Regions from separate parts of the Bradyrhizobium sp. 521_C7_N1_3 genome, predicted to be linked through region 4. Evidence: predicted binding sites of a transcription regulator. Region 4 holds the regulator's gene; each other region holds the start of a gene.
What was found. Region 4 encodes PhoB, which activates phosphate uptake and scavenging genes when phosphate is short. Its sites were predicted from a motif close to TGTCATNNANCTGTCAT; they were not measured.
Positions count from the first base shown of each region.

Region 1: a site for PhoB is predicted at 1,612-1,628, ahead of AB7008_RS23325 (DUF47 domain-containing protein). Genes of this name have one in related genera too.
Region 2: a site for PhoB is predicted at 1,950-1,966, ahead of AB7008_RS33770 (UDP-2,3-diacylglucosamine diphosphatase). Genes of this name have one in related genera too.
Region 3: a site for PhoB is predicted at 1,249-1,265, ahead of phnC (phosphonate ABC transporter ATP-binding protein). Genes of this name have one in related genera too.

Region 1 is NZ_CP197232.1:5,062,348-5,065,691, forward strand. Features, by position in the region: gene AB7008_RS23315 (branched-chain amino acid ABC transporter permease) at 1-544, shown strand, start outside; gene AB7008_RS23320 (branched-chain amino acid ABC transporter permease) at 546-1,514, shown strand; gene AB7008_RS23325 (DUF47 domain-containing protein) at 1,670-2,314, shown strand; gene AB7008_RS23330 (inorganic phosphate transporter) at 2,387-3,344, shown strand, end outside.
Region 2 is NZ_CP197232.1:7,140,612-7,143,955, reverse strand. Features, by position in the region: gene AB7008_RS33780 (Lrp/AsnC ligand binding domain-containing protein) at 486-731, opposite strand; gene thiD (bifunctional hydroxymethylpyrimidine kinase/phosphomethylpyrimidine kinase) at 962-1,762, shown strand; gene AB7008_RS33770 (UDP-2,3-diacylglucosamine diphosphatase) at 1,991-2,803, shown strand; gene AB7008_RS33765 (glycosyltransferase family 4 protein) at 2,817-3,344, shown strand, end outside.
Region 3 is NZ_CP197232.1:9,716,928-9,720,271, reverse strand. Features, by position in the region: gene AB7008_RS46170 (alpha-D-ribose 1-methylphosphonate 5-triphosphate diphosphatase) at 1-522, opposite strand, end outside; gene AB7008_RS46165 (chloramphenicol acetyltransferase) at 519-1,190, opposite strand; gene phnC (phosphonate ABC transporter ATP-binding protein) at 1,365-2,174, shown strand; gene phnD (phosphonate ABC transporter substrate-binding protein) at 2,244-3,179, shown strand; gene phnE (phosphonate ABC transporter, permease protein PhnE) at 3,256-3,344, shown strand, end outside.
Region 4 is NZ_CP197232.1:9,887,075-9,890,418, reverse strand. Features, by position in the region: gene pstB (phosphate ABC transporter ATP-binding protein PstB) at 1-36, shown strand, start outside; gene phoU (phosphate signaling complex protein PhoU) at 48-764, shown strand; gene phoB (phosphate regulon transcriptional regulator PhoB) at 779-1,486, shown strand; gene AB7008_RS46975 (GcrA family cell cycle regulator) at 1,590-2,102, opposite strand; gene AB7008_RS46970 (aspartate aminotransferase family protein) at 2,559-3,344, shown strand, end outside.

The sequences.
Region 1 (3,344 bases), 4.8 Mb from region 4:
GGGCGTGTTCCAGAACTATTTCGGCTCTTCCGGTCTGCCTTACGCCATTCCGGACCAGCTCAAGGGCGGCATGAATCTCGGCTTCATGTTCCTGCCGATCTATCGCGGCTGGGTCGTCATCTTCTCGCTGGTGGTATGTATCGCCACCTGGTTCCTGATCGAGAAGACGCGGCTCGGTGCTTACCTGCGCGCCGCCACTGAGAATCCGACACTGGTCCGCGCCTTCGGCATCAACGTGCCGCGCATGATCACGCTGACCTACGGTCTCGGCGTCGGCCTTGCGGCGCTCGCCGGCGTGCTTTCGGCACCGATCAATCAGGTGCGGCCGTTGATGGGCGCCGACCTCATCATCGTCGTGTTCGCGGTGGTCGTGATCGGCGGCATGGGATCGATCATGGGCTCCATCATCACCGGCTTTGCGCTCGGTGTGATCGAGGGCCTGACCAAGTATTTCTACCCCGAGGCCTCCAACACCGTCGTGTTCGTGCTGATGGTGCTGGTGCTCTTGGTGAAGCCAACGGGATTGACGGGAAGGGCGGCCTGATATGACAGCCTTGACAGACGACACGCTGCCGGTGACCCCGCGCGCCATTCGAGACGAGATGATCGTATTCGTCGTGATGGCACTGCTGCTGGCCGCAGTGCCATTCAGCGGCATCTACCCGTTCTTCGTGATGCAGGCGCTGTGCTTCGCGCTGCTCGCCTGTGCGTTCAACCTCCTGATCGGCTACGGCGGCTTGCTGTCGTTCGGCCACGCGATGTTCCTCGGCACGGCGGGCTACTGCAGCGCGCATGCGCTGAAAGTGTGGGCGCTGCCGCCGGAGCTCGGCATCCTCGTCGGAATCGTCGCGGCTTTCGGGCTCTCGCTCATCACCGGCTACATCTCGATCCGCCGCCAGGGCATCTACTTCTCGATGATCACGCTGGCGCTGTCGCAGCTGCTTTACTTCATCTACCTCCAGGCGCCATTCACCCATGGTGAGGACGGCATCCAGGGCATTCCGCAGGGGCGCATGTTCGGCGTGTTCGATCTCTCGAAGCCGACGGTGCTTTATTATGTCGTGCTGGTCGGCTTCCTCGCCGGTTTCCTGCTGATCTACCGCATCATCAACTCGCCGTTCGGCGAGGTGCTGAAGGCGATCCGCGAGAACGAGCCGCGCGCGATTTCGCTCGGCTACCGGACCGACCAGTACAAGTTCCTGGCGTTCGTCTTGTCGGGCACGCTGGCTGGCTTTGCCGGTTCGCTGAAAGTCTTCGTGGCGCAGAACGCCTCGCTCACCGATGTGCACTGGTCGATGTCGGGCGAGGTCGTGCTGATGACGCTGGTCGGCGGTCTCGGCACCATTTTCGGTCCCGTGGTCGGCGCCTTCGCGATCATCGCCATGCAGCAATATCTGGCCGGCTTCGGCCAGTGGGTGACGGTGATCCAGGGCTCGATCTTCGTGATCTGCGTGCTCACCTTCCGTCGCGGCGTCATCGGCGAAATCGCCCATTACTTGCGGCGATCGCTCTAAATCATTGATATCGCACCAATTTCATTGGTGCGCGAAACCGGTGGATGATCCGGCTCCGCGGGCGTCAGATGACACGCGCGTGGAGCGGAAATGGTCTATGACAGTTTTGTGACGGCCAGTTCGGGCCGGGTCATTTCCAACCGGTAGCCTATCCCATGATGCGATGGTTTCGCGCTTTCCTGCCCAAGGAAGAACGGTTCTTCGACCTGTTCGACCGCCATGCACAGACCGTGATCCAGGGCTCGATCGCGCTCCAGGGCATGCTCAACGGGGGCGAGGAGACGCCGGTCTACTGCCAGCGCGTCAACCAGTTCGAGAACGACGCCGACAACATCACCCGTGAGGTGCTGACGGCGGTGCGCCGCACCTTCATCACGCCGTTCGACCGCGGCGACATCAAGAACCTGATCACCTCGATGGACGACGCCATCGACCAGATGCAGCAGACGGCCAAGGCCGTGATGCTGTTCGAGGTCCGCACCTTCGAGCCGCCGATGCGGGAGATTGGCGGGCTCCTGATCGAATGCGCCAATCTCGTGGGGCGCGCGTTGCCGCTGATGCAGTCGATCGGCCCGAACGTCGCGATGCTGACCGCGATCACGGAAGAACTGGGCAAGCTGGAGGGCCGGGTCGACGATCTCCATGACATCGGGCTGAAGGAGCTGTTTCTCAAGCACCGTGATGGCAGCGCGATGGATTTCATCGTCGGCGTCGAGATCTATGACCATCTCGAAAAGGTGGCCGACCGTTTCGACGACGTCGCGAACGAGATCAACAGCATCGTCATCGAGCAGGTTTAGCGCATGATCCGGAAAAGTGTGCAGCGGTTTTCCGCTCAGATCATGCGCAAAGCTTAGGGCAGGGGTCGCGCCGTGGATGCTGCGCTCGGACTTCCTGTCCTCGTCGGCTTGATCGCCGTCGCGCTGCTGTTCGACTTCCTGAACGGTCTGCACGACGCCGCCAATTCGATCGCGACCATCGTTTCGACCCGCGTGCTGCGGCCGCAATTCGCGGTGTTGTGGGCCGCGTTCTTCAATTTCATCGCCTTCATGGTGTTCGGGCTGCATGTCGCCCAGACCATCGGCACCGGCATCATCGATCCCGCGGTCGTCGACGCCCAGGTGATCTTCGCGGCGCTCGTCGGTGCGATCGTCTGGAACCTGGTGACCTGGGGGCTCGGCATCCCATCCTCCTCCTCGCATGCTCTGATCGGCGGTCTCGTCGGCGGCGGCATGGCCAAGGCGGGGATCTCGGCGGCGGTGTGGAGCGGTCTGTCCAAGGCGGTGCTGGCGATCGTGCTGTCGCCACTGGTCGGCTTCCTGCTCGCGATGATGCTGGTCGCGATCGTGTCCTGGCTCTCGGTGCGCTCGACGCCGTTCGCGGTCGATCGTGCCTTCCGGATCCTGCAGTTCGCCTCCGCCTCGCTCTATTCGCTCGGCCATGGCGGCAATGACGCCCAGAAGACCATGGGCATCATCGCCGTGCTGCTCTATTCGCAAGGACATCTCGGCGGTGAATTCTCGGTGCCGTTCTGGGTGGTGCTGTCCTGCCAGGCCGCGATGGCGCTGGGCACGCTGATGGGCGGCTGGCGCATCGTCCGCACCATGGGCCTGCGCATCACCAAGCTGACGCCGATGCAGGGCTTTTGCGCCGAGACCGGCGGCGCCGCGACCCTGTTCATGGCGACCTTCCTCGGCGTTCCCGTCTCGACAACCCACACCATCACCGGCGCGATCGTCGGCGTCGGCGCGGCCCGCCGCGTCTCGGCGGTGCGCTGGAACGTCGCGAGCTCGATCGTCTATGCCTGGGTGATCACGATCCCGGCCTCGG
Region 2 (3,344 bases), 2.7 Mb from region 4:
TCCGGAGGATGGCAGCGGGGTCTATCGGTGCTGGGTGAACTGCCCAGGCTAAGCCGCCCGTGCAAAGCACCCAGACAGCAACTGTTATCGAAACAAGCGGTCCTTTGGGCATTGCCGGCCCCTGGCGCTCACGATCCGTGCGAAAAGAGCATTCCAGGGTTGTATGTTCAATGAAATTTCTCACACTTTGCGCGCGGCATAAGTGCACGCGATCGGGCCCCCGAACTGTTCCTCTGCCGACCTAAGCGCGTGGGCTACGATGCAAAGGCCCCAACCACTTGGAGACTATCCGTTTTTTGACCGGACATTGGCGCGATGCCGACGCGGCCGTCGTCGATGACGCGCGTTCTTGCCAGCGCGAGAGCGGGCGAGCGCTGGAGGGTGTATGCGATGGTCAAAATCCGAAGAACTCACTTTGAGCACAATTGGTCCGCCGCGCTGTCTCGGAAGCGCACTTCCGATCCGGCCCTCTGTCAGTGCACGCCCTAACTCGTCCCAAACGCCTTGAAGGTGATGATGGTGAGGGTGTCCTGGATGCCCGGCAGCACCTGCACCTTCTCGTTGATGAAGTGGCCGATGTCGGTGTCCTTGTCGACGTAGAACTTCACCAGCAAATCGTAATGGCCGGCCGTGGAGTAGATCTCGGAGGCGATCTCGGCTTCGGCAAGCGCGTTGGCGACCGTGTAGGACTGGCCGAGTTTGCATTTGATCTGGACGAAAAAGGGAACCATTGCAGTCACTCCGAAGCATATCTGGCGGCTAGAGCCATTTCCGTTCCGATGAAATCGGAACGGGGCTCTAGATTCTAGTTTTGACGCGTTTTCTTCACGCGAACCGGTATCCACTTCGCTCGAAAACGCTCTAATAGGCCAAAACCGGCCGGATTTAGCAAGCGAACTTGCGGGCCGCCGGGGTGCGCGCTAGGACGGGCGATGGCCTCAAAAACGCGGAAAATCGCCCCATGACGACGCCCGTGGCGCTCACCATCGCCGGCTCCGATTCGAGCGGCGGCGCCGGCATCCAGGCCGACCTGAAGACCTTTGCGGCGCTCGGCGTCTATGGCGCCTCCGCCATCACGGCCCTGACCGCGCAGAACACGCGCGGCGTCACCGGCATCCACGCGGTGCCAGCCGACTTCGTCACCGCGCAGATCGATGCCGTGTTTTCCGATCTCGAGGTCGGTGCGGTGAAGATCGGCATGGTGGCGCAGGCCGCCAGCATCGATGCGATCGCGGAGGCGCTGTCGCGCTGGAAGCCTCGCCACATCGTGCTCGATCCCGTGATGGTCGCAACCTCCGGCGATCGCCTGCTCGCCGCGGAGGCGGTGGAAGCCCTGCGCAAGAAACTGATGCCGCTGGCGTCGGTGATCACGCCTAATCTGCCCGAGGCCGCGGCTCTGCTCGACGAGCCCGTCGCGACACGCGAGGCCGAGATCGAGAGCCAGGGGCGCCGGCTGCTGGCGCTGGGCTGCCGCGCGGTTCTGATCAAGGGCGGGCACGGCGAGGGCGCCGAAAGCACCGACTATCTCGTCGAGGCCGAGAACACGATCGCGCTTGCGGCGCCGCGCGTCGCCACCCGCAACACCCACGGCACGGGGTGCTCGCTATCCTCGGCCGTCGCGGCCGGGCTTGCCAGGGGCGAGGATCTGGAGCGGGCCGTGCGGAACGCCAAGGCCTGGATCAGCGCAGCGATCGCGGCCGCCGACCGCTTCAGCGTCGGCCACGGCCACGGGCCGATCCATCATTTCCACAAATTTTACTGATCCGGGCCGCGGGCGCACCGCCGGCGGCGCGCAAGACCGCTGCCGTTAACCTGTTCAGCCATCGGTTCCAGGGTCTTGCGGAGGCCGCTGCGGCGCCATGTCGCCTGATTGTCGCATGCGACTGATATTCGCGGGGAGGGCGAGGCAAGGTCTGATTCGTATTCGAGGGTGCCTCAAGGGTTCAATCTGTCATCCCCCTGTCACGGGACATTTGTTACAGGCTGGCGCATGGGAAGTTACGATGTGAGTGACGAGAGCCCGGAGCGGCGCTTTCGCACTTTGTTCATCTCCGACGTTCATCTCGGAGCCCGCGGTTCTCAAGCCGACCTGCTGCTCGACTTCCTGCGCTACCACGATGCCGATACGATCTATCTCGTCGGCGATATCGTCGACGGCTGGGCGCTGAAATCGAGCTGGCACTGGCCGCAATCGCATAACGACCTGGTCCAGAAGCTGCTGCGCAAGGCGCGCAAGGGCGCCAAGGTCATCTACATTCCCGGCAATCACGACGAGTTCCTGCGCAACTATTACGGCACGCATTTCGGCGGCATCGACGTCGTCGAGAACACCGTCCACACCGGCGTCGACGGCAAGCGCTATCTCGTCATCCACGGCGACATCTTCGATCTCGTGGTGCAGAACGCGCGCTGGCTCGCCCATCTCGGCGACAAGGCCTACGACTTCGCGATCCAGATGAATCGCTTCGTCAACTTCTTCCGGCGCATGTTCAAGGTGCCCTATTGGTCGTTGTCGCAATGGGCCAAGCAGAAGGTCAAGAATGCCGTCAACTATATCGGCGCGTTCGAGCAGGCGCTCGCCGCCGAGGCGCGGCGTCACGACGCCGACGGCGTGATCTGCGGCCACATCCACTATGCCGTGATCCGCGACGAGGCCGGCATCCGCTACATTAATTGCGGCGACTGGGTCGAGAGCTGCACGGCGCTGGTCGAGCATGACGACGGTCATTTCGAGATCATCACCTGGGCGGATCAGGCGCGGAAGCCGGCACAAGTCCCGCAGGTCGCAGCCAGAGCTGCATAACAGAGGCCGCTTGATGCGCATCCTGGTCGCGACCGACGCCTGGCACCCGCAAGTCAACGGTGTGGTTCGGACGCTGACCAAGCTCGCAGACGCCGCCAACGCGCTCGGCGTCGAGTTCACGTTCCTGACGCCGCAATCGTTCCGCACCTTCGCGATGCCGAGCTACCGCGACGTGCGGCTCGCCATGCCGCGCCCGGCGCGAATCGCGAAGCTGATCGAGGAGGCGCGCCCCGACAGCATCCACATTGCGACGGAGGGGCCGATCGGCCTGATGGTCCGCCGCTACTGCCGCCAGCGCAAGCTGCCGTTCACGTCCAGCTTCCACACCCGCTTTCCCGAATATGTCCGCGCCCGCGTGCCGGTTCCGGAATCCCTGATCTGGCGGGCGCTGCGCCGATTTCACGCGCCCAGCCGCGCCGTGATGGCGGCAACGCCGGCGCTCGCCCGCGAGCTTGGCGAACGCGGCTTCGACAACGTCGTGCTGTGGCCGCGCGGCGTCGACACCAGCCTGTTCCACCCCCGCGGGATCGACCTCTGCCTG
Region 3 (3,344 bases), 170 kb from region 4:
GGCCATGTCGGCAACGGTGCCGTCCATGTGGTCGTTGAAGGCGAACAGGTCGACGCGGCCCTCGGCGAGCCACTGGTCGATCTCGGTCTCGGCATCGAGATTGTAAGTCTCGTGCCGCAGGTGGAAACGGGTGTCGGCGGCGAATTGCGGGCGCTGCCGCTCGATCGCCTCCATCAGGGCGCGCGCATTGCCGGCGCTGCGCAGGCCCGGCTCCCACGAGCAGGTCGTGGCGTGAAACACGGTGGTGATGCCGTTGCTGATCGCCTGGCGGTCGCTGTCGGCGAGAGCGACGTCGATCGGAAAGTCGACGCCGGCGCGCGGCATCATCTGCCGCTCGAAGGCATCGCCATGCAGATCGACGATGCCGGGCAGCACCAGCAGGTTGCGCGCATCGATCGCCAGCCGCGCACGGCCGCGAGAGGCACTGACCTGCGCAATGTCGGCGCCGGACACGAGAATGGAAGTTTCGACGAGCTCGGAGCCGATCAGGGCCCGGCCGCCCTCAAGGAAGATGTCTGTCACGCGACCGCGCTTCGTTTGCTGGCAGGGGAACGGGTGAGGGAGCTTGCCCGTGCTTCATATGCCGAGAGGAAATCTTCAATCCCGAGCTTGCGGAAATCGGGCAGTGCTTCACGCAATTTGTCGTGATCCCAGTCCCACCAGGCGAGCCGGGCCAGCCGTCCGGCGACGTCTTCCGAGAACCGCCGCCGCACGATGCGCGCCGGATTGCCGGCGACGATGGTGTAGGCCGGCACGTCCTTGGTGACGATGGCGCCGGCCGCGATCACCGCGCCGGTGCCGATGTTGCGGCCCGGCAGCACGATCGCGCCATGGCCGATCCAGACGTCGTGGCCGATATGGACGTGATGCTGGCGCCGCCAGTCGAAGAACTCGGTGTCGTCGCTCTCGCCGGGGAAATAGGCGCTGGAACGATAGGTGAAATGCGCCTGAGTGGCGCGATGCATCGGATGATTGCCGGGATTGATGCGGGTCATCGCCGCGATCGAGCAGAATTTTCCGATGGTGGTGTAGGTGATCTGGGCGTCGTTCACGACATAGGAGTAATCGCCCATCGTGACTTCAGTGAGGATCGTGCGCGCGCCGACTTCGGTATAGGTGCCGAGCCTGGTCTCGTGCAGCTTCGCCGAAGGGTCGATGGTCGGTTGAATTGAGAGCGTTTTGCCGGCCATGCTACATCCGATAGGTCGAGGGCGGGCATACCTCTTCGAGCGGCCTGATGACAGCGTCATGACGGTGCGATGACAGGGGAAGAGGTGTGTAGGATCGCCGCACCGCGATCCGCGTGTCACACAAGTGTCAAGTGCCGGCGTTAGCGGTGGCAGCCAGCTACTCTGGAGCCCTCTATGCTGGTGGTTGAAGGTCTGACGTGCCGCTTTGGCGCAAAAGCCGCGGTGGACGACGCTTCGTTTCAAATCTCCCCCGGCGGCTTCGTCGGTGTGATCGGGCGCTCCGGCGCCGGCAAATCGACCATGCTGCGCATGATCAATCGCCTGGCGACGCCGACGCAGGGCCGCATCCTGTTCGACGGCCTCGACGTCACGGCGTTGCGCGGCAAGGAATTGCGGCAGTGGCGGGCGCGCTCGGCGATGATTTTCCAGCAGTTCAACCTGGTCGGCCGGCTCGATGTGCTGACCAACGTGCTGATGGGGCGTCTTGCCACGATGCCGGCCTGGCGCTCGCTGACGCAGACCTGGCCCGAGCACGACAAGGCGCTGGCGATGTCGGCGCTCGAACAGTTCGACATCGCCTCGCTCGCCGCCCAGCGTGCCGACCAGCTCTCCGGCGGCCAGCAGCAGCGTGTCGCGATCGCCCGCGCGCTGGTGCAGCAGCCCGACATCATCCTCGCCGACGAGCCGATCGCCTCGCTCGACCCGCGCAACACCAAGATCGTGATGGATGCGCTGCTGCGCATCAACAAGCATTTCGGCATCACCGTGCTCTGCAACCTGCATTCGCTCGATCTGGCGCGCACCTATTGCGATCGCCTGATCGGCATGGCGCAGGGCCGCGTGGTGTTCGATGGCGTGCCGTCCGAGCTCACCGACCGCGTCGCGCGTGAGCTCTACGATCTCGAAGCCGCCGACGTCATGGGCGGTGCATCTGCACCGGCGCCCGAGGGCGTGCCGGCGCTCGGAACGGCCGCGGCGGCCTGAGCGGCACAGCGCTGTCACGTCCTGCTGATAATTTCGCGTCAACCGACCCCAACCGATGAAGAGGGTATCATGATCACTCGCAGACTCATTCTTGCCAGCGCCGCCGCGCTCGCGTTCACGACCTCGGCTTCCGCCGACGACTGGAAAGCCAAATATCCCGAACTAACCTTCGCGGTCGTTCCGGCCGAGAACGCCTCCGGCGTCACCGAGCGCTGGGCGCCGTTCGTGAGCTATCTCTCCAAGGAACTGGGCGTGAAGGTCACGCTGCGTATCGCCAACGACTATGCCGCGGTCATCGAAGGCCAGCGCGCCGGCAACATCCAGATCGCCAGCTACGGCTCGGCGTCGTTCGCGCGCGCCCGCCTGACCGGCGTCAAGACCGACGCGTTCGCCAACGACATCAACGCCGACGGCTCGACCGGCTACTATTCGGTGTTCTTCGTCAAGGCGAGCAGCGCCTACAAGAAGGTCGATGACCTCAAGGGCAAGAACCTCGGCCTGGTCGACCCGAACTCGACCTCCGGCAACAATGTGCCGCGCTTCGAGCTCGACAAGATGGGCATCCCGGATGCCGACACCTATTTCAGCAAGGTCGTCTTCACCGGCAGCCACGAGAACGCGATCCTGGCGCTGTCGCAGGGCACCGTCGACGTCGCCGCCAACCAGTGGACCAGCGACGACGATTCCACGCTGGCGCAGATGTTGACCAAGAACATGCTGAAGAATGCCGACGGCTCGGCGATGAAGAAGGACGACTTCCGCATCATCCACAAGTCGGCGCCGATCATCAACGGCCCCTACGCCTACAATTCCGACCTGCCGGAAGATGCCAAGGCGGCGATCGCCAAGGCGTTCTTCGACGCGCCGGCCAAGGACAAGGCCGCGTTCGACCGCCTCTCTGACGGCCAGAAGAAGGGTTTTCATCCCGCCACGACCAAGGACTGGGATGGCACGATCGAGCTGATCAAGTTCGTCGATGCACTGCGTAAGAAGAAGGCGTCCTGAGTTTCAGGACGATAGCACTGGGGCCGGGTCGATGGACCCGGCTCTTTCTCTTTGATCGACCACCTTTCCTGGCCAGATGACCGTCGCGGTTTCGATCCTCCCCGAGCAGCAACTGGCTGCGTTGAACGCCGCCTATGACCGGGCGGTCGCGCGCAAGCGACTCCG
Region 4 (3,344 bases):
CGCACGCAGGATTACATCACCGGCCGGTTCGGCTGAGGAGACGGAACATGGGTTCTGAACATACCGCAAAGGCCTTCGACACCGACCTCCAGGAGCTCACGCGCCTGGTCGCCGAGATGGGCGGCATCGCCGAGCGCATGATCGTCGACTCCGTCGACGCCCTGATCCGCCGCGACGTCGCGCTCGGCCAGCGCGTCGTGACCATCGATGCCGAGCTCGACGCGCTCCAGAAGAAGATCGAGGAGCGCGCCGTGCTCACCATCGCGCGCCGCCAGCCGATGGCGGTGGATCTGCGCGAAATCGTCGGCGCCATGCGCGTCGCGACCGATCTCGAGCGGATCGGCGACCTCGCCAAGAACATGGGCAAGCGCGTTGCGGCGCTGGAGACCGATTTCCACCCGCTCAAGCTGTTCCGCGGCCTGGAGCACATGACCGACCTCGTGCAGCAGCAGGTCAAGTCGGTGCTGGACGCCTATGCCGCGCACGATCTGCCCGCGGCGATGGCGGTGTGGAAGGGCGACGAGGAAGTCGACGCCATCTGCACCTCGCTGTTCCGCGAGCTGCTCACCTACATGATGGAGGATCCGCGCAACATCTCGTTCTGTATCCACCTGATGTTCTGCGCCAAGAACATCGAGCGCATCGGTGACCACGCCACCAACATTGCCGAGACCGTGTTCTACATGATCGAGGGCCAGGCGATCACCGACAAGCGGCCGAAGGGCGACATGACGACCTTCGCCACGACGGTCCCGAACACTTAAGGAGCGACGACACCATGGGCGCACGCATTATGGTGGTTGAGGACGAGGAAGCTCTCACCGAGCTTCTCCGCTACAACCTCGAAGGCGACGGCTATGACGTCGAGACGGTGATGCGCGGCGACGACGCCGACACCCGCCTCAAGGAGCACATCCCCGATTTGATCGTGCTCGACTGGATGCTGCCGGGCCTCTCCGGCATCGAGCTGTGCCGGCGGCTGCGCACCCGGCCCGAGACCAAGCAGCTCCCGATCATCATGCTCACCGCGCGCGGCGAGGAGAGCGAGCGGGTGCGGGGTCTTGCGACCGGCGCCGACGACTACATCGTCAAGCCGTTCTCGGTGCCGGAGCTGCTGGCACGCGTGAAGGGCCTGCTCAGGCGCGCCAGCCCGGAGCGGCTCGCCACCGTGCTCGCCTATGGCGACATCGAGCTCGACCGCGACAAGCGCCGCGTGGCGCGCTCGGGCCGGCCGATCGATCTCGGCCCGACCGAATATCGCCTGCTGGAGTTCTTCCTGGAGCATCCCGGCCGCGTGTTCTCGCGCGAGCAGCTGCTCGACAGCGTCTGGGGCCGTGACATCTACATCGATGAGCGCACCGTCGACGTCCATATCGGCCGCCTGCGCAAGCTGCTCAATCTCGGCCGCGAGCAGGACCCGATCCGCACCGTCCGCGGCGCGGGCTACGCACTGGATGATCGCTTTGCGAAGGCGGAGCAGGCGTAAGGTCCGCTGCAAGCCGGCAAACAAAAAGCGCGCCGGGTGGCGCGCTTTTTTCTTGCTCGATCGTCCCGGCTCTGTGCCGGGACAGGGTTGTCTGGAACTGTACTCAGCGCGGACCCGGCTTCGCCGGCGCGCGCCGGCGATCGGCCGCGGGCTGATACGCCACGCGCGAGTGCTGGGCGCAGTAGGGCAGGCCGGAGAGCGCCTTGCCGCCGCAGAAGAAGAAATCCGGGCTCGAGGGATCGCCGACCGGCCAGTGGCAGGTGGCCTCGTTCAGCTCCAGCAGCGACAGCCGCTGGCTCATCGGCACGACGTTGTCGTAGGTGACCGGTTCGGCCTCGACCTCGACTTCGAAGGCTTGTGCCAGCGCGGTGTTGCCGCGTGCGATCGGGCGGGTCACCCGCATCATGTGCTGGGCGGGGCGCGCCTTGCGCGGCCGCGGCGCTGCCGATGAAGGGCTCTTGGCGCGGCCCGACAGGCCGAGCCGGTGCACTTTGCCGATTACGGCATTGCGGGTCACATTGCCGAGTTCAGCGGCGATCTGGCTGGCCGAAAGTCCGGCCTCCCAGAGCTTTTTCAGCTGCTCGACGCGATCATCCGACCAGGTCAAAACGGTCATTGCACCCTTTCCTCCGCCGGCGCCTGCCATCCTGGCGGCCGCACGGCGAATGCCTAAGCCTCGAAAAACCCGTGCCGCCAGAATCCCTTAAGGCTCGCCGGGCGCGCCAGATGCGCCCGAACGCTTACGCCGGTACATGAGGACTTAGAGGATCAGAACTGCTGCACGAGATGTCGTATCTGACAAGCCAAACGCTACAATATGGCGTGACTCACGCGCAAGAGTCCGCCGACTCGCTTCCACATGTTCCGTGGCGGAAATACGCAAAATCGCCACCGCAAGACTACGGATTCTGCGTTTCGCGAGGCTTTCCGGGCGGCATTGACACCGGTTTCACCAGGCATAAGATAGTCACACGTGCCGCCCTTAAAAGGCGGCACGTTTCGTTTTCCGGGCCGGTCAATGGTGCGTTGCGCAATGCACGCTCACGCCGTCCGCAACATTCAAGTGATCGTCATGACTAACAGCGCAGCGCCGCATTTGCTCCCCGTTTTCGCCAGGGCCGACCTCGGTTTCGAGCGCGGTGAAGGCTGCTGGCTGATTGCGACCAATGGCGATCGCTATCTCGATTTCACCTCGGGCGTGGCGGTGAATGCGCTCGGCCATGCTCATCCTGCGTTGGTCAAGGCGTTGCAGGAGCAGGCCACCAAACTCTGGCACATGTCGAACCTGTTCCAGAGTCCGGACGGCGAGAAGCTTGCCGCGCGTCTGTGCAACGAAAGCTTCGCGGACTTCGTGTTCTTCTGCAATTCCGGCGCCGAAGCGCTGGAAGGTGTGATCAAGCTGGTCCGCCATCATCACTTCTCCAAGGGGCATCCGGAGCGTTACCGCATCATCACCTTCGAAGGCGCCTTCCACGGCCGCACGCTGGCAACGCTCGCCGCGACCGGTTCGGCAAAATATCTCGAAGGGTTCGGCCCGCCGATGGATGGCTTCGACCAGGTCCCGCATGGCGACATCGAAGCCGTCAAGAAGGCGATCGGTCCGCAGACCGCCGGCATCCTGATCGAGCCGATCCAGGGTGAGGGCGGCGTACGTTCGGCAACGCCCGCCTTCCTGAGGGCGTTGCGCCAGCTCTGCGACGAGAAGGGCCTGCTGCTCGCGTTCGACGAGGTGCAGACCGGCATGGGCCGCACCGGCGATCTGTTCGCGCATCGCCGCACCGGCGTCACGCCTGACGTGATGTCGCTGGCCAAGGCGCTCGGTGGCGGTTTCCCGATCGGCGCGGTGCTGGCGACCGCG